Regions from separate parts of the Cryobacterium lyxosi genome, predicted to be linked through region 1. Evidence: riboswitches for the same ligand, from Rfam matches in the RefSeq annotation. Region 1 holds a riboswitch; each other region holds the start of a gene.
The links. A riboswitch is a leader RNA that binds a small molecule or an ion and turns the genes downstream of it on or off. The one in region 1 is predicted to bind thiamine pyrophosphate.
Positions count from the first base shown of each region.

Region 2: linked by a shared signal. The riboswitch ahead of E3T27_RS01025 (ECF transporter S component) and the one ahead of E3T27_RS14685 (3-oxoacyl-ACP reductase) in region 1 are both predicted to bind thiamine pyrophosphate.
Region 3: linked by a shared signal. The riboswitch ahead of thiD (bifunctional hydroxymethylpyrimidine kinase/phosphomethylpyrimidine kinase) and the one ahead of E3T27_RS14685 (3-oxoacyl-ACP reductase) in region 1 are both predicted to bind thiamine pyrophosphate.

Region 1 covers NZ_SOGT01000015.1:250,911-258,316, reverse strand. Annotated here, with positions in the region: gene E3T27_RS14700 (ABC transporter permease) at 1-763, shown strand, start outside; gene E3T27_RS14695 (ABC transporter ATP-binding protein) at 756-1,550, shown strand; gene E3T27_RS14690 (LLM class flavin-dependent oxidoreductase) at 1,547-2,863, opposite strand; gene E3T27_RS14685 (3-oxoacyl-ACP reductase) at 2,877-3,641, opposite strand; TPP riboswitch at 3,698-3,798, opposite strand; partial or broken gene E3T27_RS17405 (Tn3 family transposase) at 3,873-3,997, opposite strand; gene E3T27_RS16660 (MarR family winged helix-turn-helix transcriptional regulator) at 4,035-4,466, opposite strand; gene E3T27_RS14675 (substrate-binding domain-containing protein) at 4,602-5,690, shown strand; gene fmdA (formamidase) at 5,771-7,021, opposite strand; gene E3T27_RS17400 (FmdB family zinc ribbon protein) at 7,069-7,353, opposite strand.
Region 2 covers NZ_SOGT01000002.1:8,008-15,413, forward strand. Annotated here, with positions in the region: gene gatB (Asp-tRNA(Asn)/Glu-tRNA(Gln) amidotransferase subunit GatB) at 1-380, shown strand, start outside; gene E3T27_RS01005 (hypothetical protein) at 384-656, shown strand; gene E3T27_RS01010 (VIT1/CCC1 transporter family protein) at 653-1,762, shown strand; gene dinB (DNA polymerase IV) at 1,946-3,160, shown strand; gene E3T27_RS01020 (hypothetical protein) at 3,186-3,515, shown strand; TPP riboswitch at 3,857-3,967, shown strand; gene E3T27_RS01025 (ECF transporter S component) at 3,999-4,658, shown strand; gene E3T27_RS01030 (ABC transporter ATP-binding protein) at 4,662-6,191, shown strand; gene E3T27_RS01035 (energy-coupling factor transporter transmembrane component T family protein) at 6,188-6,982, shown strand; gene E3T27_RS01040 (AAA family ATPase) at 6,975-7,406, shown strand, end outside.
Region 3 covers NZ_SOGT01000008.1:224,646-232,051, forward strand. Annotated here, with positions in the region: gene thiO (glycine oxidase ThiO) at 1-576, opposite strand, end outside; gene thiE (thiamine phosphate synthase) at 620-1,264, shown strand; partial or broken gene thiD (bifunctional hydroxymethylpyrimidine kinase/phosphomethylpyrimidine kinase) at 1,333-2,178, opposite strand; TPP riboswitch at 2,161-2,260, opposite strand; gene E3T27_RS07295 (alpha-mannosidase) at 2,404-5,475, opposite strand; gene E3T27_RS07300 (ABC transporter permease) at 6,118-6,759, shown strand; gene E3T27_RS07305 (ATP-binding cassette domain-containing protein) at 6,788-7,406, shown strand, end outside.

The sequences.
Region 1 (7,406 bases):
ACTCTCGGCGCTCGCGCCTCCTGCCGCGATCCTCGCCGCGCTCGTGATCACCTGGCAGGTGGCGGTAACGGTCGGTGGAGTGCAACCGGCGATTTTGCCCTCCCCGCAGCGCATTCTTCAGCAGGGCTGGGAGGCCCGCACCGCGATCTGGGAGAATACGCTCCCTACCCTGCAAGAAACGTTTCTCGGCTTCGCCGTCTCCCTGACCGTCGCTTGGACGCTGGCGATCCTGATCGATTTTTCGCCCGGGCTACGGCGAGCGCTGGTACCACTGCTGGTGGCATCCCAAGCCATACCCATCATCGCGATCGCGCCGCTGATGGTTATCTGGTTCGGGTTCGGAATGCTGCCCAAAGTCATCGTCATCGCCCTGGTGACATTCTTTCCGGTCACGGTCGGACTGATTGACGGTTTCAACCGCACCGATCGAGACGCGATCAATCTGCTGCGCAGCATGGGGGCCAACCGGTGGAAGCAGTTCGTGTACGTGCGTCTTCCGTCGGCGCTTCCCTCGTTCTTCACAGCCCTCCGAATCGGAATCGCCTACGCCGTCACCGGTGCCATTTTTGCCGAGTATGTCGGCGCCGAGCGAGGCCTGGGCATTTATATGGCGATGATGAAGAACTCGTTTCGCACCGATCTTGTGTTGGCGGCCGTTGCGGTGACCGCGTTCGTGAGCGTGTGCCTGTTTCTGTTGACCTATGTCGCCGAACGGGCGATCATCCCTTGGCACTCGAAGGAACGCAGGAGCCGGCATGGTTGAGGCAACGCCCCCGAAGATCGAATTGCGCGGAATATGCAAGTCGTTTCCGCTCGGCCACGGGCAGGTACGGTCGGTCCTCGACGACGTCGCCTTCTCGGCGCAGCCGGGTGAATTCGTTGCCGTGATCGGTCCGAGCGGATGCGGCAAGAGCACCATGTTCAACATCATGGCCGGCCTGGAGACGGCCAGTTCCGGCGAGATCCTCGTCGACGGGGATGTCGTCACCGGTCAACATGAACACTTCGCCTATATGCCGCAGAAAGATTTGTTGTTCCCCTGGCGCAGCATTCTGGAGAACACATCCCTCGGCCTCGAGGTTGCGGGGGAAACAAAGAAGATCGCCCGAGCACGGGCGGCCAGTCTCTTTCCAGCCTTCGGCCTGTCTGGTTTTGAAGATGCACATCCTTTCGAACTCTCCGGGGGCATGCGCCAGCGCGCGGCCTTGCTGCGCACCGTGGTGCAGGGCAGAGATGTCCTGCTGCTGGACGAACCCTTCGGGGCTCTGGACTCCCTCACCCGCACGGACATGCAGTCCTGGTTGCAGGGGGTGTGGTCCCAAAACGCCTGGACTGCGGTGCTGATCACCCACGACATCCGTGAGGCCATCTACCTCGCCGACCGGGTGGTCGTTCTCAGTGCGCGGCCGGCATCCGTGCGGCTGAACCTGACCATCGACCTGCCACGGCCGCGCGCGCTGTCGATGACCACCTCAGCAGAGTTCGCCGGATACGAACGCACACTCCTGGCGACCCTGCACGAGGAAACCCGCTCGTCCAGTGCACCCTAAGCGTCAGCGCCGACCGTGGGGCGTTGTAGCCCCAGATGCCCACGCAAGGTATCGGCGGTGTAGCGGGTGCGGAACAGACCGCGCCGTTGCAACACAGGGATCACCCGGTCCACGAACTCGTCCAAGGATTCCGGCAGCAGCGGCGGCATGACATTGAAGCCGTCTGCGGCACCGGAATGAAACCACAACTCGATTTGGTCGGCGATCTGCTCCGGCGTTCCGACCATGGTGCAATGCCCACCGCCGGCGGCAAGCCGGCCCAGTAACTGCCTGACCGTGGGCTGCTCAGCCTGGATAATTCGTAGGATGGTCGCATACCGGCCCTGAGGCCCGGTGAAGCCTGCCAGCGGCGGCAGCGGCGGCACCGGCGCATCCAAGTCCCAGTTACTGCAATCCTGTTGCACGAACGTTCTCAGCTGCGCGAGCGACTGCTCGGTCGGTAGGAGGGCGTCGACCTCCGCCTGCTTCGCCTGCGCCTGCGCTTGTGTGGACCCGACATAAGTGACGAGTCCGGGCATGATCAACACCGCATCCGGATCGCGGCCGGCTTCGGTAATGCGCCTCTTCACATCTTGGTAATACTCCTGCGCGCTGGCGAGGTCATAGGCCACCGCATAGATTCCTTCGGCATAACGGGCGGCCAGCGCCCGGCCAGGGTCGGAAGCGCCAGCCTGGAACAATACCGGTCGACCTTGCGGCGGGCGCGGCACCGTCAGCGGACCGTCCACCCGGAAGTGTTCGCCGGAGTGGCCGATCGCTCGCACCCGGGTCGGGTCAGCATAAACACCTCCGCGGTCCAGGACCAAAGCATCGTCCTCCCACGAATCCCACAATTTCAGTGCCACCTCGATGAACTCCGCTGCCCGGCTGTAGCGCTGATCATGGGAGGGCAGCACGTCCATCCCATGGTTGCGGGCTTCGGCGTCAAACATGGAGGTTACCACGTTCCAGCCGATGCGCCCCTTACTGATGTGATCCAACGATGCAAGCATGCGCGCCGCGTGGAAGGGCGTGTAAAAGGATGCCGAGACGGTGCTGACCAGCCCGATGCGGCTCGTCGCCCGCGCCATCGCGGCCATCGCGGTCAACGGCTCAAGAAACCACCGCGGGCCGGTACTCACATCACCGACGGCATGCCCGTCGGCGAAGAACACGGCGTCAAAGAACCCACGTTCAGCGCTTTGGGCGAGCCGTTCATAGAAACTGATGTCTCCCAACTGGTCGGCGGGCGACTGCGGCCGCCGCCAAGCGGCACCGTGGTGGCCACAACCCATGAGGAATGCATTGAAGTGAAGCTGGCGCGGAGCTGACATGAGCGGCGCGCCCCTAGTTCATCACCAGGCCGCCGTCGACCACCAGGTTCTGCCCGGTGACCGACCGCGCCCAGGGGGAAGCAAAAAAAAGTACCGCATCGGCAAATTCGTCGGGGGTTGTCACCCTGCGCAGCGGGGTGGACGCGGCAATGAAGTCGAACACGTCCTCGGGGGTGGCTGCGCTGGCATCCGTGGTGCGCAACAGCCCCCCGGAGACCATGTTCACCGCGATGTTGTGCGGGCCAAGGTCTGAGGCAAGGGTGCGGGTCAACGAGAGCAGTGCGGCCTTGGAGGCCGTGTAGTCGTGGTACGGCACCACCGGGTTTTGGAATAGGTTCGTGCCGATGTTGATAATGCGGCCAAACCCGGCCTCGCGCATGCCGGCCAGCGCCTGCTGGGTCGTGTTCAGGGCACCGCGGACACTGCCAGAGAACTGCGCCTCAAACTCGTCCCAACTGATGTCGGCAGCGCCGGAGCGGGCATCGCCGTTGAATTGGAAATCGGCCAACGCGTTATTGACCACCGTCGTCACGGGGGCCCCGAAATGTGCCTGAGCCTGCGTGAATATTGCCGCGACCTGGGCTCGGTCGGTGACGTCGGCCCGCACAGCAAAAGCGTGTTCAGGGCCGTAGCTGGCAGCCAGGGTCTCCGCCGCTGCGGCGCTGTTGCGATAGTTAATGACCACCCGGGCGCCCTGAGCCGCGAAAGCGTGCACGATGCTTGTACCCAAGCCGCGTGCACCGCCGGTGACCAGGACAATCTGTTCTGCTATTTGCATGATTTTCTTCACCTTAGGTAAGGCGAAAGGACGAGATTCGGCACCACTCTGGTACACGAAATTCTCCGTGACATCCCTTCGCTAGTTCGAACTAGATCAGGTTCAACGGGTGTCATCTCAGCCGACCGTCATCCAGTCGGCACCCCGTGTCGCTGGGACCGAGTATACGCAACCGCCGGTACCGGCAAATTCGCGTCCCAAGCCTGAACTCATCAACTGCCGCGCTGGTCGACTTTGTCGACAGTGCTTTTCCTCGAAGGACCGGTCGCGGATCTCTCCGAAGCGGTCGAAGAACATAGCCTGGGCTACGTCTTTCGGGCCTCGCCCTTGTTCAGTCCCGCTGTGATTTTGCGGCGAAAGTTTGGGATGGCGGAAGCTAGTGAGAGGGCATCCCTAAATAGTTGGGCGGTTCTGGGCGGTGCCCCCGACGAGGTGCGCCAGCAGGCGGATGAGCTCTCGGTTCTCCTTCGGTGACAGATGGGAGGTCACCTCGGCCTCCGCCTCATGGATCAGAGGAAGCAGCTCTCGTACGACGGAGCGTCCCCGCTTGGAGAGATAAGCCAGTACTCGGCGGCGATCCGCGGAGTCGACGTTGCGATAGCAGAGCGCCATCTCGATAAGTTGATCGACCACTCGCGTCAGCGTTGGCCCCGTGATATTCGTCGCCGCCGCCAATTCGGCCATCGGCGAAGCCGTGTGGTCGAAGAGATATGACAGCACGCGCCACTGGTCGAGGCTAATCCCGTGTCCTCGAAGTCGACGTTCAATGTGCCCCGTAAACAGCTGGTTTGCTTGAGAAACAAGCTGGATGTTCGGTCCGTCCACGGGTAGAGTCGCGCCGTCGGAGGGTGACGCTTGCACTTTCTTCCTTTCCAACCGGAACGAACACCGTTCAATAGGATACTTTTTACTCAAGACCTAGTCGAAGTTATTCATTTGCACGCGAACAAGGGTGTTCTCTTGGCAAAGTATAAGCGCCGACACCGACACAGCGCTCCGGTCCTCGATGACACGATACGAATCGGGTTGGCCGTTCCTCTGCAAGGGCCGGCTGGAATATTCGGGCCGTCGTGCGAGGCCATAGCCGAATTGTGCGTTTCCAAGCTGAACAAGACGGGGCTGCTCGGCCGTCGAGTGGAGATCGAGACCATCGATGCGGGGGCGCCGCCCCCCGAGATCGCCCAGACCGTGGCGAAGCTGATCGATCGTGGGCGTATCCAAGCGCTGACGGGCTGGCACATCTCATCCGTGAGAAGTCATCTCGTTCCGGTTATGGCGGGCCGTATCCCGTACGTCTACACCTCCTTGTACGAGGGCGGGGAGCGTCATCCCGGAGTCTTCTGCTCGGGAGAGACTCCCCCGATGCAGATCGCGCCCGCCCTGTCCTGGCTGCGCGATCAGCTCGGAGTGCGCAGCTGGTTCATCGTGGGTGATGACTATGTGTGGCCGCGTCGTTCGGCGACCGCGGCGATGAGCTACGCGAGGGCGCTGGGCTTGCAGGTGGTCGGCTCGCAGTTCGTTCAATTGGGCACGGAGGACTTCGCACCCCTGGTCAGGCGGCTCATCCGTTCCGGAGCAGACGGTGTGCTCATGTTCCTGGTCGGGCAAGATGCCGTTGCTTTCAATCGCGCCTTCGCACGCGAACACATGCAGCACCGCGTCATCCGCTTTTCACCGCTCATGGAGGAGAACATGCTGATCGCGTCCGGCCCCGGTGCGATCGACGAGATGTACGTCTCCGCTGGCTATTTTCGCTCGCTGTCAACGGCAGGCTCGCTCGATCTCGTCGGCGAGTACACCGACAACTTTGGAGCGGATGCGCCTCCGCTAAACAACCAAGCTGAGTCCTGCTACGAGGGCATCACCGTTTTGGCGAGCCTGATTCGTGCCGCGCAGTGCCTCGACGTGTACTGCCTGACCGCGGTATCGGAGGGGGTCGGTTACGACGGTCCACGGGGAGCCGTCGAGTTGAGGAGCGGCCATCTTCAGCAGAAGGTGCACTTGGCGCGGGCCACCGTGGCAGATTTCGACGTGATCACGACCCTCTGAGAGGGCCGCGATCACATCGAGCGGATGGTACGGCGCCGATCCATCCGGTGTTGTGCTGGATCGGCCTCGCGTCGATTCGCTCAGGAGGAGGCGACGGCCACTTGTCCTCGGTCAGTGTAGATCGGTCCGTCACCGTTCGGACGCACATCGAAATCGAAGATCTCGGTCGGAAGGAACACCGAACAAGCCGCATTCGGGATGTCGACAACGCCGCCGATGCGACCCTCGATGGGGGACGTGCCGAGGATCAGGTACGCCTGCTCTCCGGTGTAACCCCACTTGGTCAGGTATTCGATCGCGTTCAGACAGGCGTTGCGGTAGGCCTCGGTGGCGTCCATGTACAGGTTTGTGTTGTCACGGTGATCGACCGAGATCCCCACGAATGTCAGCCACTCAGAGTACAGCGGCGCGACGCGCCCCGGCATGAAGACTGGGTTCCTGTGGATGCCGTACTTCTCCATTCCTCCCTTGATGAGGTCGACGCGCATATCGATGTAGCCACCCATTTCGATGGCACCACAAAAATTGATCTCGCCGTCGCCCTGGCTGAAGTGCAGGTCACCACCCGAGAGCAGCGCACCGTCGACGAAGACCGGGTAGAAGATCCTGCTGCCCCGCGAGAGGTTCTTGATGTCCATGTTGCCGCCGTGCTCTCGGGGGGGAACGGTGCGCGCACCCACTCTGGCGATGCGGTCGGCCACGTCTCCGCTTGCCGTGCCTGCGAGCGTTCCACGGACCGTGGGTGGCAGTGCGAGTGCGGGAACACGGTGCGGGTCGGTGTCGATCAGCGCCTGCTCGCGACGGTTCCAGCTCGCTAGCAGATCGTGTGAGGGGGCCGTGCCGAAGAGTCCGGGGTGCGCGATGCCGGTGTACTTCACCCCGGGAACGTGACGCGATGTGCAGTTTTGGCCACTGAAATCCCAGATGGCCTTGTAGGCCTCGGGGTAATAGTCGGTCAAGAACCCGCCACCGTTGACCTTCGCGAAGATACCCGAGTAACCCCACCCTTCACCGCAGTTTTCGCCGACGGTCTGCGGAACCGGACCGATGTCGAGGATGTCGACAACGAGTAGATCGCCCGGCTCGGCCCCTTCGATTCTGATTGGTCCGGAGAGCATATGGCAGGGGTCGAGGTCGACATGGCGAACATCGTCCGCTGAGTCGTTGTTGCCGATCTGGCCGTCCGTCCACTCCTTACACTCGATGCGGAACTCGGCACCGGGTTTGACGGTCGCAGCCGCGGGAATGTCGGGATGCCAACGGTTGTGACCGGGAACGGCTTGCTGTGCCATGGGAAGGTTCTGATCGACGCTGAAAATGACTTCTGGCATGAGTGGTCCTTTGCTGAGTATCGAGTGAATGTGCAGGTGACGTGCCGTCAGTTCGTGGGGAGTCGCGGATAGCGCGGGTCGCGAACCGGCCCGCGCGACGCCCGTCTCGCGGACGGTACCGAGCGGACGACCTCGGGTACTTCACTGCTTCGCCCGGCCTGAATGAAGGCAGAGTCCAGTGCTCGTGAGCGAGACCCAAAATTAGGAGCGGTGAATACCCGAGCCGCATTCTGTCTACACTTCGGGCAGGACGTATCGGAGGTATTTCCGGTGAGGGAGAGATCGGCATCGAACTCTCCGCAATCGGGACAGCGAAACGAGTAAAGGGGGATGATTATCTCCTTTCTTTTTATTTAGTTTATATTCATTTGGAAGTAAATGTCCA
Region 2 (7,406 bases), on a different contig from region 1:
GGCTCGCCAACGCGGCCGGGGTCGCCGCCGACTCGCTCGTGACACCGGCGCAGCTCGCTGCGCTGATCGAACTCGTCGAGGCTGGAACCCTCACCGACCGCCTGGCCCGCCAGGTACTCGAGGGAGTCATCGCCGGGGAGGGTACCCCGGCCGAGGTCGTCGACACCCGCGGCCTCGCCGTCGTCTCCGACGATGGTGCGCTCGTGGCGGCCATCGATGCCGCGCTGCTCGGCCAGCCCGACGTGCTCGCCAAGATTCGGGGCGGTAAGCAGCAAGCCGCCGGAGCGGTGATCGGCGCGGTCATGAAGGCCATGCGTGGACAAGCGGATGCCGCGCGCGTGCGCGAACTCGTGCTCGAACGAGCCCAGGCGATCGAGTAACGCATGAGTGGTCAGAGCGCTGTCTTCGGAGTGGGCGTGCAGGTCATCGTTCGGCTCGATCGCACCCGGTTTCCCGAGTCGCTCCTTGACGACCCGATCGGCGTGATCGTGGCGGCGGGGGAGTCGGAAGGCTCCGGGCTCTACGCTCCGACCGTCGTGCGGGAAAAATTCTGGGTCGTTCGATTCGAGGAACCATTCTTCGGCCTCGACGGCTCCGGCCCGCACGATTCCGCGCGCATCCCGCAGAGCTTTCTGGAAGCAGCGCCGGAAGCGTGAACGCGATCACTCCAGGGCCGGGCGAGCGCACCCCGTCGACCCGCGAGATACGTCGGTGGCGGCAGTACCTGGCTGACGAACAGGCCGAAGCCGCCGTGTATCGCGACCTCGCGAACCGTCGTGCGGGCGAGGAGCGCCAGATTTTGCTCGCCCTCGCCGATGCCGAAGGACGGCACGAAGAACACTGGCGGCAACTGCTCGGCAGCAATATCGGCTCACCGAGGCGCGGCGCGCTGCGCACTCGTTTTTTGGCGCTGCTCGCTCGACGGTTCGGGTCGGTGTTCGTGCTCGCCCTCGCTCAACGGGCCGAGGGCCGCTCGCCCTACAACGCGGATGCGGACGCGACCAACGCCATGGCCGCTGATGAGACCGTGCACGAAGAGGTCGTGCGTGGCCTCGCCGCCCGAGGCCGCAAACGCCTGTCGGGTACCTTTCGGGCCGCCGTGTTCGGTGTCAACGACGGGCTGGTGAGCAACCTCGCCCTCGTGCTTGGCATCGGGGCGACCGGGGTCCCGGCCGCGACGATTCTGTTCACCGGCATCGCCGGACTCCTGGCCGGGGCGCTCTCGATGGGTGCCGGCGAGTACGTCTCGGTGCGCTCCCAGCGAGAACTGCTCGAAGCTTCCACCCCCGCCGCGCCGGCCAAGAGCGTGCTCTCCCACCTGGATCTCGCTGCAAACGAGCTGACCCTTGTCTACCGGGCCCGGGGCATGTCCGAAGACGAGGCGGAGGCGCACGCCCGCGGGGTACTCGCTACCGCCTACGCGGCGACCGGACCGATCTCGGCGGTCAGCCCGCAGGCCCCCACGCATGACGAGCACGAGGCCATCGGCACCGGAACCGGAGCGGCCCTGTCGAGTTTCTGCTTCTTCGCCTCGGGCGCGCTGCTGCCGGTACTGCCCTACCTGTTCGGCATGAGCGGCTACGCGGCTATCATCGTCGCCACGATTCTTGTGGGCGTCGCCCTGTTGGCCACCGGCGCAGTCGTCGGCCTGCTCTCTGGCGGTCCGCCGCTGAAGCGTGCGCTGCGACAACTCGTGATCGGCCTGGGCGCGGCCGCGGTCACCTACCTGCTCGGGCTGGTTTTCGGCACGACGCTCGGCTAGCTGCCCGATAAAACGTGTCGTCCCGTCGCATAACTCCTGCAGATTGCGTGACGTGATTCACGGCTCCCGCGAAAAGACGCGGTCCCGACATCTTCCCGCAGTGATTTGCAGGAGTTATGCCGTGGAATTGTATTTTCCCTCTGTCAGTAGTGCATATGAGCCGGATCGGGTTAGGGTTTTTCGGTGGGCAGACAGGATGGCAGCGGGCGGCAGATTTCGGCGGACGACGTCGACGACCGTTCGGCGACGGTGCTGCACGTTGATCTGGACGCGTTCTTTGTTTCGGTCGAGTTGCTCTCTCACCCTGAATTCGCGCATCTGCCGGTGATCGTCGGCCACCGCGGCGGCCGTTCGGTCGTCACGGCGGCCAACTACATCGCTCGAAAATACGGTGTGAACTCGGCCATGCCCATGTCGCTCGCGTTGCGCCAGTGCCCGAACGCGATCGTACTCGAGCCGCACATGGGACAGTATCGAGACTTTTCCACCCGAGTGATGAGTATCTTCGACGACGTCACGCCACTGGTGGAACGGCTGGGCATCGACGAAGCGTTTCTTGACGTTGCCGGCGCGACTAATTTGTTCGGTTCACCGGCTGTGATCGGCGAACTCATTCGCGCCCGCGTGTTCGCCGAAACCGGCCTCGTCTGCTCCGTCGGCGCGGCGTCGACCAAGTTCGTCGCCAAACTTGCCTCCGGCCTGGCCAAACCCAACGGTCTGCTCGTCGTGCCGGCCGACAAGACGGTGGAGTTTCTGCATCCGCTGCCCGTGACCGCACTCTGGGGCGTGGGGTCCGCTACTGAGCAGATGCTGACGCGCCTCGGCCTGAAACTCATCGGCGATATTGCCCGCACGCCCTTGGACGTGCTGAAAAAAACACTGGGGGAGGCCTCCGGTGTGAAGCTGTTCGAGCTGTCCTGGGGGCGTGACCCACGCTCGGTAACGGTCGAGCGGGAAGAGAAGAGCGTCGGCCACGAGGTGACCTTTGAACACGACGTGACCGATATCGACCGACTGCACAGTGAGTTGCTGCGGCAGTGCGACCTTGTAGCGGCACGGCTGCGGCGCAGCGATCTCGTGGCACGGCGCGTGGCACTCAAGCTGCGCTACACAGACTTCAGTACCGTTACCCGGTCGCGCACCCTCGCTGAACCGAGCAATGTCGGCCGGCGAATCTATGAGGAAGCAGTCGCTGCCTTCGACCTGCTGGCCGCGTCGGGTATTCGGGTGCGACTGATCGGGGTGCGGGCCGAGCAGCTCGGTCCAGCGTCGGGATCGGTTGGCTTATGGGATCCCGACGAGGACTGGCGCGGGGCCGAGCTGGCAGTCGATTCCGTGACCGAGCGATTCGGGGCGGGAACAGTGCGTTCGGCCTCCTTCTTCAAGCCTCGCCCATAAGGCACGAGTCGGCTACCCTGTTGGAATGACCAGCCTCCCGGAAAAACTCGCAGAAACCTTCCGTTCCGCCGGTGTGAAATCGGCTTACGGTGATCCCGTGCAAATTGACGGCGTCACCCTCATACCGGTGGCGCTCAGCTATTACGGTTTCGGTGGCGGTGATGCCGGCGAAGGCGGTGCTGTCGGATCCGGTGGGGGCGGCGGTGGCGTATCGCTGCCGATCGGTGCCTATGTCAAGTCGGGCGGCACCGCTCGGTTTGAGCCGAACGTCATCGCCCTGCTCGCCGTCGGTGTGCCATTCCTTCTGGTCGCCGGGCGCGCCCTGGCCCGAATAATCCGAGCCCTCAAGAAGTAGCTTTGCTCTCTAGGCGGGGCCCGGGCCGCTGGCCCAGTCTATAAACTCAGCCCGGTTCCCCCATTTGGGCCCGGGCGCGCGCGGCGGGGGCGACGAGCAGAACGGATACGGCGGGGCCGGCGCGGCCGGCGCGCGAACCGACGGCGCGCCCACCGAGGCACCCTGGGCCGCAGCCAGGACGGAAAGTGCCACGGGCCGCTCACCGGCAATCCCTGGGCGATACGCCGACGCCGCATCAGGAACCGACGCATCAGCAGGAGATACAGCGCCGCCAACACGAGCAGGATGCTGATACTCATGTCGTGATTCCCATGCCGCAAGTCTAGGCGGGGCGCTAGAATTGGCGGTATCACGGGAGTCCGGTACACCGGGCTGAGAGGAAGCTGACCAAGCTTCGACCGTCGAACCTGATCTGGATCATGCCAGCGCAGGGAGGCTTCTCGATCCCGTGCCCTGTATTCACCTACGGAAAGGGCACGAACAGTGCACGCTACAACGTCTTCACTCCGTCAGTCCACTCGCCAGGCTTCGAGGGCGAAGAAGCCCCGCAACTTTCGCTGGCGCGTGGTCGACATCGTCGTCGCGAGTGTCATCGGCGTTGCGAGCGGCGTCATCTTCTGGGCCTGGGGCCTGGCCTGGTCCCCGCTCAGTGCGATCCTCGCGTTCACGCCCGGCCTCGAGGGTCTCCTCGCCGGTGGCTGGCTGTTCGCCGGAGTGCTCGGCGGTCTCATCATCCGAAAGCCCGGCGCAGCCGTGTACACCGAGGTCGTCGCCGCTGTCGTGTCGATGCTGATCGGCACCCAGTGGGGCTTCTCCACGCTCATCTGGGGCGTCGTCGAAGGCCTGGGCGCCGAAATCATCCTCGCGCTGTTCCTCTATAGCAACTGGCGACTCGGTGTCGCCCTTCTCGCTGGCGCGGGCGCCGGCGTGGCAGTAGGTCTGCTCGACACGACCTTCACGAGCTATGCGGCATTGGATTTCGGCTACAGGGTCGTCTATTTCGTATCCGCTGTCGTGTCGGGCACCGTGCTGGCCGGCCTGCTGTCCTGGCTGGCCGTGCGCGGCCTGGCCCGCACCGGTGCGCTGAGCCGGTTTGCTGCCGGTCGGGAAGGGTCGCGAGCACCCTCCGCCGCGATCAGCTAGCGGATGTTGGACACCCCGCCGTTCCCGGCCGGTCACGGCGCGCAGATCCGCGCCGTACAGATTCGAGCCCGCGACTGGGGCTGGCGCCACGCCGGGCGCCACAATCAGGCGGTGTCCGGGCTTGACCTGCAGGTCACGCCCGGCGAGCGGGTTTTGCTGCTCGGTGCCAGCGGTGCAGGCAAGAGTACCCTCATGCACGCGTTGGCCGGAGTGCTCGGCGATGCCGAAGACGGCGACGAGACCGGCAGCCTGCTCATCGACGGTCGCCGCGCGGCCGAGGCGCGCGGGCGGGTCGGACTCGTGCTGCAGGATCCGGACTCCCAGGTCGTGCTGGCCAGGGTCGGAGATGATGTCGCATTCGGCTGCGAGAACCTCGCCGTCCCGCGCGCCGAGATCTGGCCGCGGGTGCGGCAGGCTCTTGCCGAAGTCGGCCTGGACCTGCCCCTCGACCACCCCACCTCGAGCCTGAGCGGCGGGCAGAAGCAACGCCTGGCTCTGGCGGGCGTGCTCGCTATGCGGCCGGGGCTGTTGCTGCTCGACGAACCGACCGCGAACCTCGACCCCACTGGTGTCATCGAGGTGCGCGACGCCGTTGTGCGCTCCCTCGATCATTCCGGGGCCACCTTTGTGGTCATCGAGCATCGGGTCGAGGTCTGGCAGGACGTCGTCGACCGCGTCATCGTGCTCGACCCGGCCGGCGGCGTGCTGGCCGACGGCCCCACCCGCGAAATCCTGTCAAGGCAAGGTGAGCGATTGGCGCAGGCCGGCGTCTGGGTGCCAGCCCTGCCCCCCCGGTTTCCGGCGCGCTCTCCAATCACTTCGGTGCAGACCCTGCTGCGGGCCGAGGGGCTCGCGTTGGGTCGCGTTCCGTTTGGACGGCGTGCGGCATCCGTTGTCGCCGCTGGCATCACCCTCAACCTGCGGGCCGGCACCGCCACCGTTGTGACCGGCCCCAACGGCGCCGGAAAATCTACCCTCGCCCTCACGCTGGCCGGACTGCTGAAGCCGGCCGGGGGAACGCTGCAGGCAAGTGACACGTTTGCGGCCGGTATCGTTTCCGAGCCGCACCGCTGGCGTTCCCAGCAGCTGCTGACCCGCATTGGAACCGTCTTTCAAGACCCGGAACACCAATTCCTGGCCGCGACGGTGCGGGCCGACCTGCAGATCGGCCCGCGCGCCCTCGGGCTCAGCCAGGCCGAACAGACCAGCCGCGTCGACGAGCTGATGCACCGGCTGCGACTCGACCATCTCGCCGACGCCAACCCGTTCACCCTGTCGGGTGGCGAGAAGAGGCGGATGTCCGTCGCCACCGTTCTCGCGACCCGTCCCCGCCTGCTCGTGCTCGATGAGCCGACCTTCGGGCAGGATTCTCGTACCTGGCAGGAACTCGTGACCCTTCTGGCCGAGCTGCTCGATGAGGGCATCGCGCTCGTCGCGGTCACCCACGACGCCCAGTTCGTCAACGCTCTCGCGGACGAGGAATACCGGATTGGTATGCCTGACCCGATCCGGCTCGGGACGGGAGCGCCATGAGTCTGCTGACCCCGACGATCCGCCCGAGCGTCGTCGCCCGACTCAACCCGGTCGCCAAGCTCGCAGTTGCCCTGATCGTGAGCTGTGCGCTGCTGCTCTCGATCGACTGGGTCTCGGCCGGAGTCGCCCTGCTGCTCGAGGCCGGACTTTTGCTCTGGTGCGGCCTGAGCGCCCGACAATTTTGGCTGCGAACGGCACCGGTCTGGATTGCGGCCCCGATGGCTGCCATCACGACGGTGCTCTATGGCGAAGACTCCGGCGCGCTGCTGTGGCAGTTCGGATTCATCTCGGTGACCGAAGGCTCAGCCCAGCTCGGCCTGGCCATCGGGCTGCGGGTGCTCGCCATCGGTCTGCCCGGTATCGTGCTACTCGCCACGACGGATCCGACAGACCTCGCCGATGGCCTCGCCCAGGTGCTGCGGCTGCCCGCGCGGTTTGTGCTCGGCGGTTTGGCTGGTCTGCGACTCGTAGGTATGTTCATCGAAGACTGGCACTCGCTCACGCTTGCCCGTCGGGCCCGCGGGGTCGGCGATGGCGGTGGGCCGCGCGGCGCCGCTCGCCGGTTCTTCGGCCCGGCCTTTTCCCTGCTCGTCATTTCGGTGCGTCGGGGCAGTAAACTCGCCACGGCCATGGAGGCGCGCGGATTCGGCAGCGACGAGCCCCGCACCTGGGCACGACCGTCGCGGGTCCGAGCGGCCGACGCGGTCCTGGTCGGCATCGGATTCGCCATTGCCGGTATCGCCATTGGCGTTGCGGTGTGGGCTGAAACCTGGAGCTTCATTCTTGCCTGATACCGATAGCAGAGAGGCCGTACACGACGATATGGTCTTGCTGGCGCCGTTACTGCAGGCCGTGGCCGCTGCCGGCTCGAACCCCGTGGTGCTCATCGACGGTCCTAGCGGTGCGGGGAAGAGCACCCTCGCGGACGCATTGAGAAGGCACTGGCCTGGCCCGCACACCCCTCAACTGGTGCGGATGGACGACATCTATCCCGGCTGGGATGGCCTCGACGCGGCCGTCTGTCACCTGCACCGTTACGTTCTCCAGCCACGACACCGAGGTCTGCCGGCGGCGTGGCAGCGCTACGACTGGACTGCGAGTCAGGCGGCGGAGTGGAATCTGCTCGACGCGGCCCGCCCCTTGATCGTGGAGGGCTGCGGAACTCTCGCGGCCGCACACGAACCGCTCAGTCACGTGCGGGTCTGGCTCGCGGCC
Region 3 (7,406 bases), on a different contig from region 1:
GGCGTGCAGTAATCCACGCGCACGCACCCGAATCACGGCGTCCTGGCCGTTGGGCGCGAGGGCGGCGAGCGCGAGCTGGATGCGCTCGGTGAGCCGTCGCGGGTCGACCTGGTGATCTTGTTCCACCAAAAAAGCGCCGGAGACCTGGGGGCTCAGCAGCGGTTCAAGCACCCGCGCTTCGCGCACGGTGAGGGGCTCGACACCCAATCCATTGGCCACCTGCACAGCACGCAGGTCGGCGAGGGCTTGCCGGTCGGCCGCGTCCGCGCCCACGTTCAGCGTTGTCGTTCGCTGGTATCCGGTAGCGTCGCTATCGGTTCCGAGCGAGTCGATGAAGTCGGGATACAACTTCGAGGACGCGAGCATGAGATCAAGCAATGCCTCTTCCCGATAGTGCAGTTCGCTCACCGCGGCGAGCATTCCGGCTGCAGCGAAGGTGGCACCGCCGGCCGGGTCGGGGTCGATGACGACCACGCTACGGCCGGAATGCGCCAGCGTCCAGGCGATGCCGAGCCCGATGACGCCGCCGCCAATGACGGCAACATCAACTGTTCGCTGCGCTTCCCGCTCACTCATGGTGTGCACCGATGCCACGGCAGCGCCCCTTAGGGTTGGTCGCATGGACCCCATCACCGCCCGGCTGTATCTCTGCACCGATGCCAGAAAAGATCGCGGCGATTTCGCCGACTTCGTGGATGCCGCCTTCGCCGGCGGGGTCGACATCATCCAACTGCGCGATAAGAACATCGACGCGGCCGAGGAACTTCACTATCTCGAGGTTCTGCACACGGTCGCCGACCGTCACGCCCGGCTCTGGGCGGTCAACGACCGAGCGGATATCGCCGGCCTCTCCGGCGCACCGGTTTTTCATGTCGGCCAGACTGACCTGCCGCTGCCTGCCGCCCGCACACTGCTCGGCACGGCTGCGCGGATCGGCCTGTCCACCCACACCATCGAGCAGGTGGATGCCGCCGTCACCGCCGAGAACCTCGACTATTTTTGTGTCGGTCCGGTCTGGGCTACGCCAACGAAACCCGGCCGCGCAGCGGTCGGAACCGACCTGCTGCGCTATGCGGCCGCGCAGAGCGCCACCGTCGGCAGCCTGCGCCCCTGGTTCGCCATCGGCGGCATCGACCTCGGCAACATCGCCCAAGTCGTCGACGCCGGCGCCACCCGGGTAGTGGTGGTGCGCGCGATCACCGACGCCGACGACCCGACGGATGCCGCTCAGCGTCTGCTCGCCAGCCTCCCGCCACTCGGCTAGTCCCACCGACCGTACCGCGTTCATCGCACGCCTGCAGTCAGAGTGGATACTGCTGTTGCACGGGCGAACAGCTGATGAAAGTGGTGAATCGGGCCATTTCCCTGGCCGACCTCGAGGTCGTCGGCGTGGGCCAGGGCGTCCTGGAGCCAGTCTTTGACCTCGACGAGGGACTGCGCCCAGTCACCGGTTCTCGCCTGCACCGTGGCCATGGCCGAGGAGAGCGAGCATCCGGTGCCGTGCGTGTTCCTGGTGCGGATACGTGGCAACGCGACCTCGACCACGCTGTGCGACAGTAACCCCTGGGTGTTGACCAGGGCATCCGGGCAGCTGGTTTCGTTGAGATGGCCGCCCTTGACCAGCACGGTGACACCGGTGCGAGCAGACAACCTTCCGCCCTGCTCCAGGGCCTCCGCCCAGGTGGCCGCCGGGTGCTCCCCGAGCAGAACAGCCAGCTCGGGAACGTTGGGCGTGACGAGATCGACCTGAGGGATCAGGTCGCGCAGCGCTTGCTCGGCTGAGCGGTCAAGTAGCCGGTCGCCACTCGTTGCCACCATCACCGGGTCGAGCACCACCACGGGCGGTCGACACTCCATGAGCCAGGAGCGCACCTCGGTAATGACGTCGAGTTGCGCGAGCATGCCGATCTTGACGGCATCGATGGTTACATCGTCGCTCACGGCGTTCAATTGTGCGCGCAGAAAAGCCACCGGCGGGGTGTGCACCGAGCGCACCCCGCGCGTATTCTGCGCGACCAGAGCACTGATGACCGCCATGCCGTAGCCGCCGTTGGCCGCAATGCTCTTCAGGTCGGCTTGAATCCCGGCGCCGCCGGTCGGATCGGTTCCGGCGATACTGAGAATTCGAGGCGTTTGCCGCAGCGCGAGCTGGGAGGTTTGATCAGTCATCCGTGACATTCCTTCGCTAGTACTAACTAGACAGGTTCGACGGGTATTGATCTCAGCACGCACACTATGTGCGGCACCCCGTGTCAAGGATCACCCTATACGCGCGCGCATTCAGCGCACAACCGCGCACGCGGTCACCCTGGAGCACGCCTATGCGCCGCCGGCTCTGCGACCGCTCAACGACTGGCTGCACAAAGTATTTCGCAGATAGTCACGCCAACGATGGGAGCCTGCCTACGAATGGTGGCGCAGGCTCCCCTCGCCCTCTGCGGCAGAACGGGCAACTCGCAGGGTGATGATCTGGAAAGCGCGCAGCACCAATCGACCACCAGCATCGGTTGTCGACTGCACTGCTACAGGGGCGACAGTGCGTTCGAGCAGATCGGTCTCGACGATTTCTGAGACAGTGAAGCCGAAGCTGACAGTGCCCGTGGAGCGCGAACCGCTCGCCTCGTACAGTCGCACGATAAGGTCACCGGAACGATCTTCGGCCAGTTTTACGGCTTCGACCACGATCGATGGGCACTCGCTCACGACTACGGGCGCTACGGCCGCGCCGACCACATCGCGCAGCGGCAGGTTGATCCGGTAGCCCTGCGCCGCAGCTCCGAGTACGTCTGGCGTCAGACTTATCGAGGTGCGAAGCGTGTGCACTCCTTGATCCGCAGTTGGGTCAGGGAACGTCGGCGCACGCAGCAGTGACTCCCGCACAGTCGTGGTCGTCCCTCCCCCGACTCGAGTAGTGCGGCTGATGTCATGCCCATAGGTTGAGTCGTTGGCAATCGCAATCCCGAAGCCCGGCTCCCCGACGAAAACCCACCGGTGTGCGCAGGTCTCGAAGCGAGCAGCATCCCAGGACGTGTTGACGTGGGTCGGCCGATAAATGTGGCCAAACTGTATTTCAGACGCAGCGCGGTCAGCGTGCACGTCGAGCGGAAAAGCCAACTTCAACAATTTTTGACGCTCATGCCAGTCAACCGTCGTCACGATGTCCAGGCTCGGCTGGTCACCGAGTACGGTCAGATCCTGCTGAACGGATGACCCCCCGAAGCGCCGCGTCACGCGCACCGTGACCAGCCCTGCACTCTGCACGAGCACCTTGACTTCTTCTGCTTCCAGAAGTTCCACGCCGTTTCGGTCGTAGTGCTCGTCGATGTCCCACGCGTCCCACTGCGTCGGGGTATCCCGAAAAAGTTGGAGCACATTGCCCGCTTGCCCCGCGGGCACGGCTTCTCTTCCGCTCACGCGGTCTACCAAGGAAATGAGGAGCCCACGTGCATCGATGGATGCCCGCACGACGTCGTTCTCGAGCACGAACGCCCCATCGGCCTGATGAAGGCGCACGGCTCCGGTTGGTATCCGCGGCGCAGCAGACAGGGCAGGCACTCCCGCTACCGGGAACGGTGACGCATTGAAGCTCACCGGCGTCGCATCCGTTTGCGCCGAGGAGGTGAGCGCCGCCACGGATGTCGCGATCAGGTCTTCGAGATCGATTCGCACGGTCTCGTAGGCCGCTTCGGCAACCTGATGCACCCACGCGATAGAGCTTCCGGGCAGAATATCGTGAAATTGATTGAGCAACACGGTCTGCCAGGCAGCAGCCAGTCGTTCGTAGGGATAGTCAGCGCCCATATAAAAGTACGCCGTTGATGCCCAGAGCTCGGCCTCCCGAAGCAGGTGCTCGCTGCGACGGTTTCCGGATTTGGTCCTGGACTGCGATGTGTAGGTACCACGGTGAAATTCCAGGTAGAGCTCCCCCGACCACACGGGCGGGTTGGCATACGTGGCCTCCGCCTCCTCGAAGAACGCCCGCGGGCTGGCCATACGCACGGTCGGTGAACCCTCGAGCGAACGCGTACGCTCCGCCGCTGCGAGCATCTCCCGATTGGGCCCACCGCCACCGTCTCCAAAACCGAACGGTACCAGCGACACGTTTGACGCACCCTTCTCGGAGTATTGGCGTTGAGCCCGGGCCAATTCTTCCCCCGATAACAGCGAGTTATAGGTATCCACCGGTGGAAAGTGGGTGAAGACCTGGGTGCCGTCAATTCCCTCCCAAGCGAAGGTGTGGTGAGGCATGGTGTTGGTTTCGTTCCAACTGATTTTTTGGGTGAGGAAGTATTTCGATCCCGCCGCGGTCACGATTTGTGGGAATGCCGCCGTGTATCCAAACGAGTCCGGCAGCCAGATTTCGAGGGGTTCGATGCCGAAATCCTGCATGAAGAAAGCCTTGCCCACGAGCAGCTGCCGAGCCAGCGATTCCCCGCTGGGCATGTTGGTGTCGGATTCGACCCACATACCGCCCACCGGAACGAAGCGGCCCTCGAGTGCGCGCGTCCGGATGCGTTCAAACAGTTCCGGATAGTGCTGCTTCATCCATGAATACTGTTGCGCCGACGAACAGGCGAAGATGAAGTCGGGGTCTTCATCCATCAGGTGCAACACGTTTGAAAACGTGCGCGCACACTTGCGAATGGTTTCACGCACCGGCCAGAGCCAGGCCGAGTCGATGTGGGCGTGCCCGACAGCGATGACTCGGTGGGCGCTGGCGTAGGCGGGTTGCGCCAGAAGGGGCGCCAGTAAAGCGCGGCCGAGGGATGCCGTGCCGCTCACATCCTCGGGGTCCATTTGGTCGGTCATTTTTTCCAGCGCCCGAAGAATCTCAGCGGTACGCGGTAGGTCAGGGCTCAGCTGTTCCATGAGTCCAAACAGTGTCCACACGTCTTGGTCCAGTTTCCACACTTGGGTGTCGAGCAAAGCAACGTCCATGCGGCGCAGGCGGTAGATCGGTTCGATACCCGCCGTAGCCTTGTCACCCACGAGTGTCGGCTGAAAGCCCCAGTCACTTCCCACGTCGGGGTTGGACGCGGCTTCAATGTAGATATCAACCTGCTCTCCCGGCTGGGCGATCAGCGGCACATAGTTATTGAACGGCTCCACCGCTTTCACGATGTGCCCCTGCGCGGTGAAGACCAGACCTTCCGCCTGGAACCCGGCCTGGCCAGACAGAAAACCGAGGTCCACGATGACTTCCGTGCGCGTGTGGAGGTCGTGAAACCGAGACCAGTCGGAGGGAACCATACCTGTGATGTGGAACCACGTCGTGCCCCAGGGCTTGCCCCAATGCTGGCCGATGCTGAACGGGGTGAAATCCTGGCCTTGCGCCTCAGAAAACGGCACGGGTTCGTCGGGCACTTCCCACGCGCTGATGGTCAACGGTGACGAAACCCGGTACAGCGACGGGGTGACCCGCTCGCTGACGAAACGACGGATGCGGGCGCGAATGAGGGTGGAATTGTCGTGCACGTGGTGCTCCTTGCGCTGGAGGGGTCAGAGCGTGACGGCACCGGCCATGGCCGAGGATCCGCCGAGAACACGCGACACGAAGACGTAGAGCGAACTTTGGGGAGGCCACCGTGATCGTGGTCGATTCCGAGGCTGCCTTATCGCCGTTCGCTGAACAGCCGGACACGACGAATACTGCCATGGCCACGAGTGCGACGGCGAAAGCATGTGACTTTTTCATGAATTGCCTGAGTCCCTGACGCAGTGCTCCTCGGCATCGTTGCCGGTGATTCTGCGTATTCCATACATACAACGGATGAACTAATTGCTGTCCAGATTTACTCTAGGAATGTAACAGGACTGAGACTTTTAGAAAAAGACCAGAAAATGTACAGCGTCGACGACCACGGGGTCGGTGTGTACGCCGGCCTGGTTGAATCCGCTGAGCGCGTGAAGGTTTCCCCGTGGGAGAGTCGGAGCACGTGATCGAACCGTAAGGTCTCGCTGCGCCCATCGGGGGATGGCCGTGCAAGACTGCACTAGAGTCTTGGCCTATGGCTTTCAGCCCGCGTCCCTATCCAGCTCCGCATCGGCGCCTCCAGTTGTGCCCGTGCCGGTGGCGGTAAATCAGTGTGTGCGTGATCGAAGCAAAGGGGTTTTGATGTGTGGGATTTTTTAGGGGGTCAGTATGAGCAGATCCTGTTCAACAGCTGGCAGCACTTCAGTCTCGTCGTGCAGTGTCTGATCCTGGCGACAGTCCTCGCCGTCGTGCTGGCCGCCGTCGTTTACCGCAGTTCCGCGCTTACCGGGATCGCTAACTCGGTGTCAGCCATTGGCTTGACTATCCCGTCGTTTGCGTTCATCGGGCTGCTCATCGCGCCGCTTGGCTTCGGCGTCGTTCCGGCCGTCATTGTCGTGGCGTTCTTCGCCACTCTGCCTATTCTGCGCAACGCGGTCGTGGGCCTGTCGGGTATCGCACCGTCGATCGTGGAATCCGCCCGCGGCATCGGCATGAGCAGGTTCCGCACGCTCCTGCAGGTGGAACTGCCGATGGCGTGGCCGATCATCCTCACCGGCATTCGGGTATCCGCTCAAATGGTCATGGGAATCGCCGCGATCGCCGCATATTCCCTCGGCCCGGGCCTCGGCGGATTCATCTTCTCCGGCCTCTCCCGACTCGGCGGTGCCAACTCCCTCGAGTCGGTGCTGACGGGCGTCATCGGCGTTGTCGTGCTCGCCCTTATTCTTGATCTCCTTCTCGTCGGCCTGGGCCGCCTGACCACACCCCGAGGTATCCGTGTCTGAACTCACTACATCCAACAGCGCTGAATCCATGAGCACCGAAGGTTCCACCACCCCGACCGGCATCACCGGTGCGAACATCCTGCTGGACCACGTCACCAAGCGTTTCCCCGGCCAGGCGCGCCCCGCCGTCGACGGTCTCACCATGGAGATCCCGGCCGGCAAGATCGTCATGCTCGTCGGCCCCTCGGGCTGCGGCAAGACCACTACCCTCAAGATGATCAACCGACTCATCGAACCCTCCGAAGGCCGCATCGTCGTCGACGGTGACGATGTCACCAATATGAATGGCGATACCCTGCGCCGAGGCATCGGCTATGTCATTCAGGCCGGCGGACTCTTCCCGCACATGACGGTGGCCACCAACATCGGCCTCGTGCCGAAAATGCTCGGCTGGGACAAGGCCCGCATCACGGCCCGCGTCGACGAACTCCTCGAGCTCGTCTCCCTCGACCCGGCGCTCTACCGAAATCGGTACCCCAAGGAACTTTCCGGCGGTCAGCAGCAACGCGTCGGGGTGGCGCGTGCCCTCGCGGCCGACCCGCCCGTGCTGCTCATGGACGAGCCGTTCGGCGCCGTCGACCCGATCACCCGCCTCCGCCTGCAGGACGAACTGCTCAACATCCAGGAAGAACTGCAGAAGACCATCG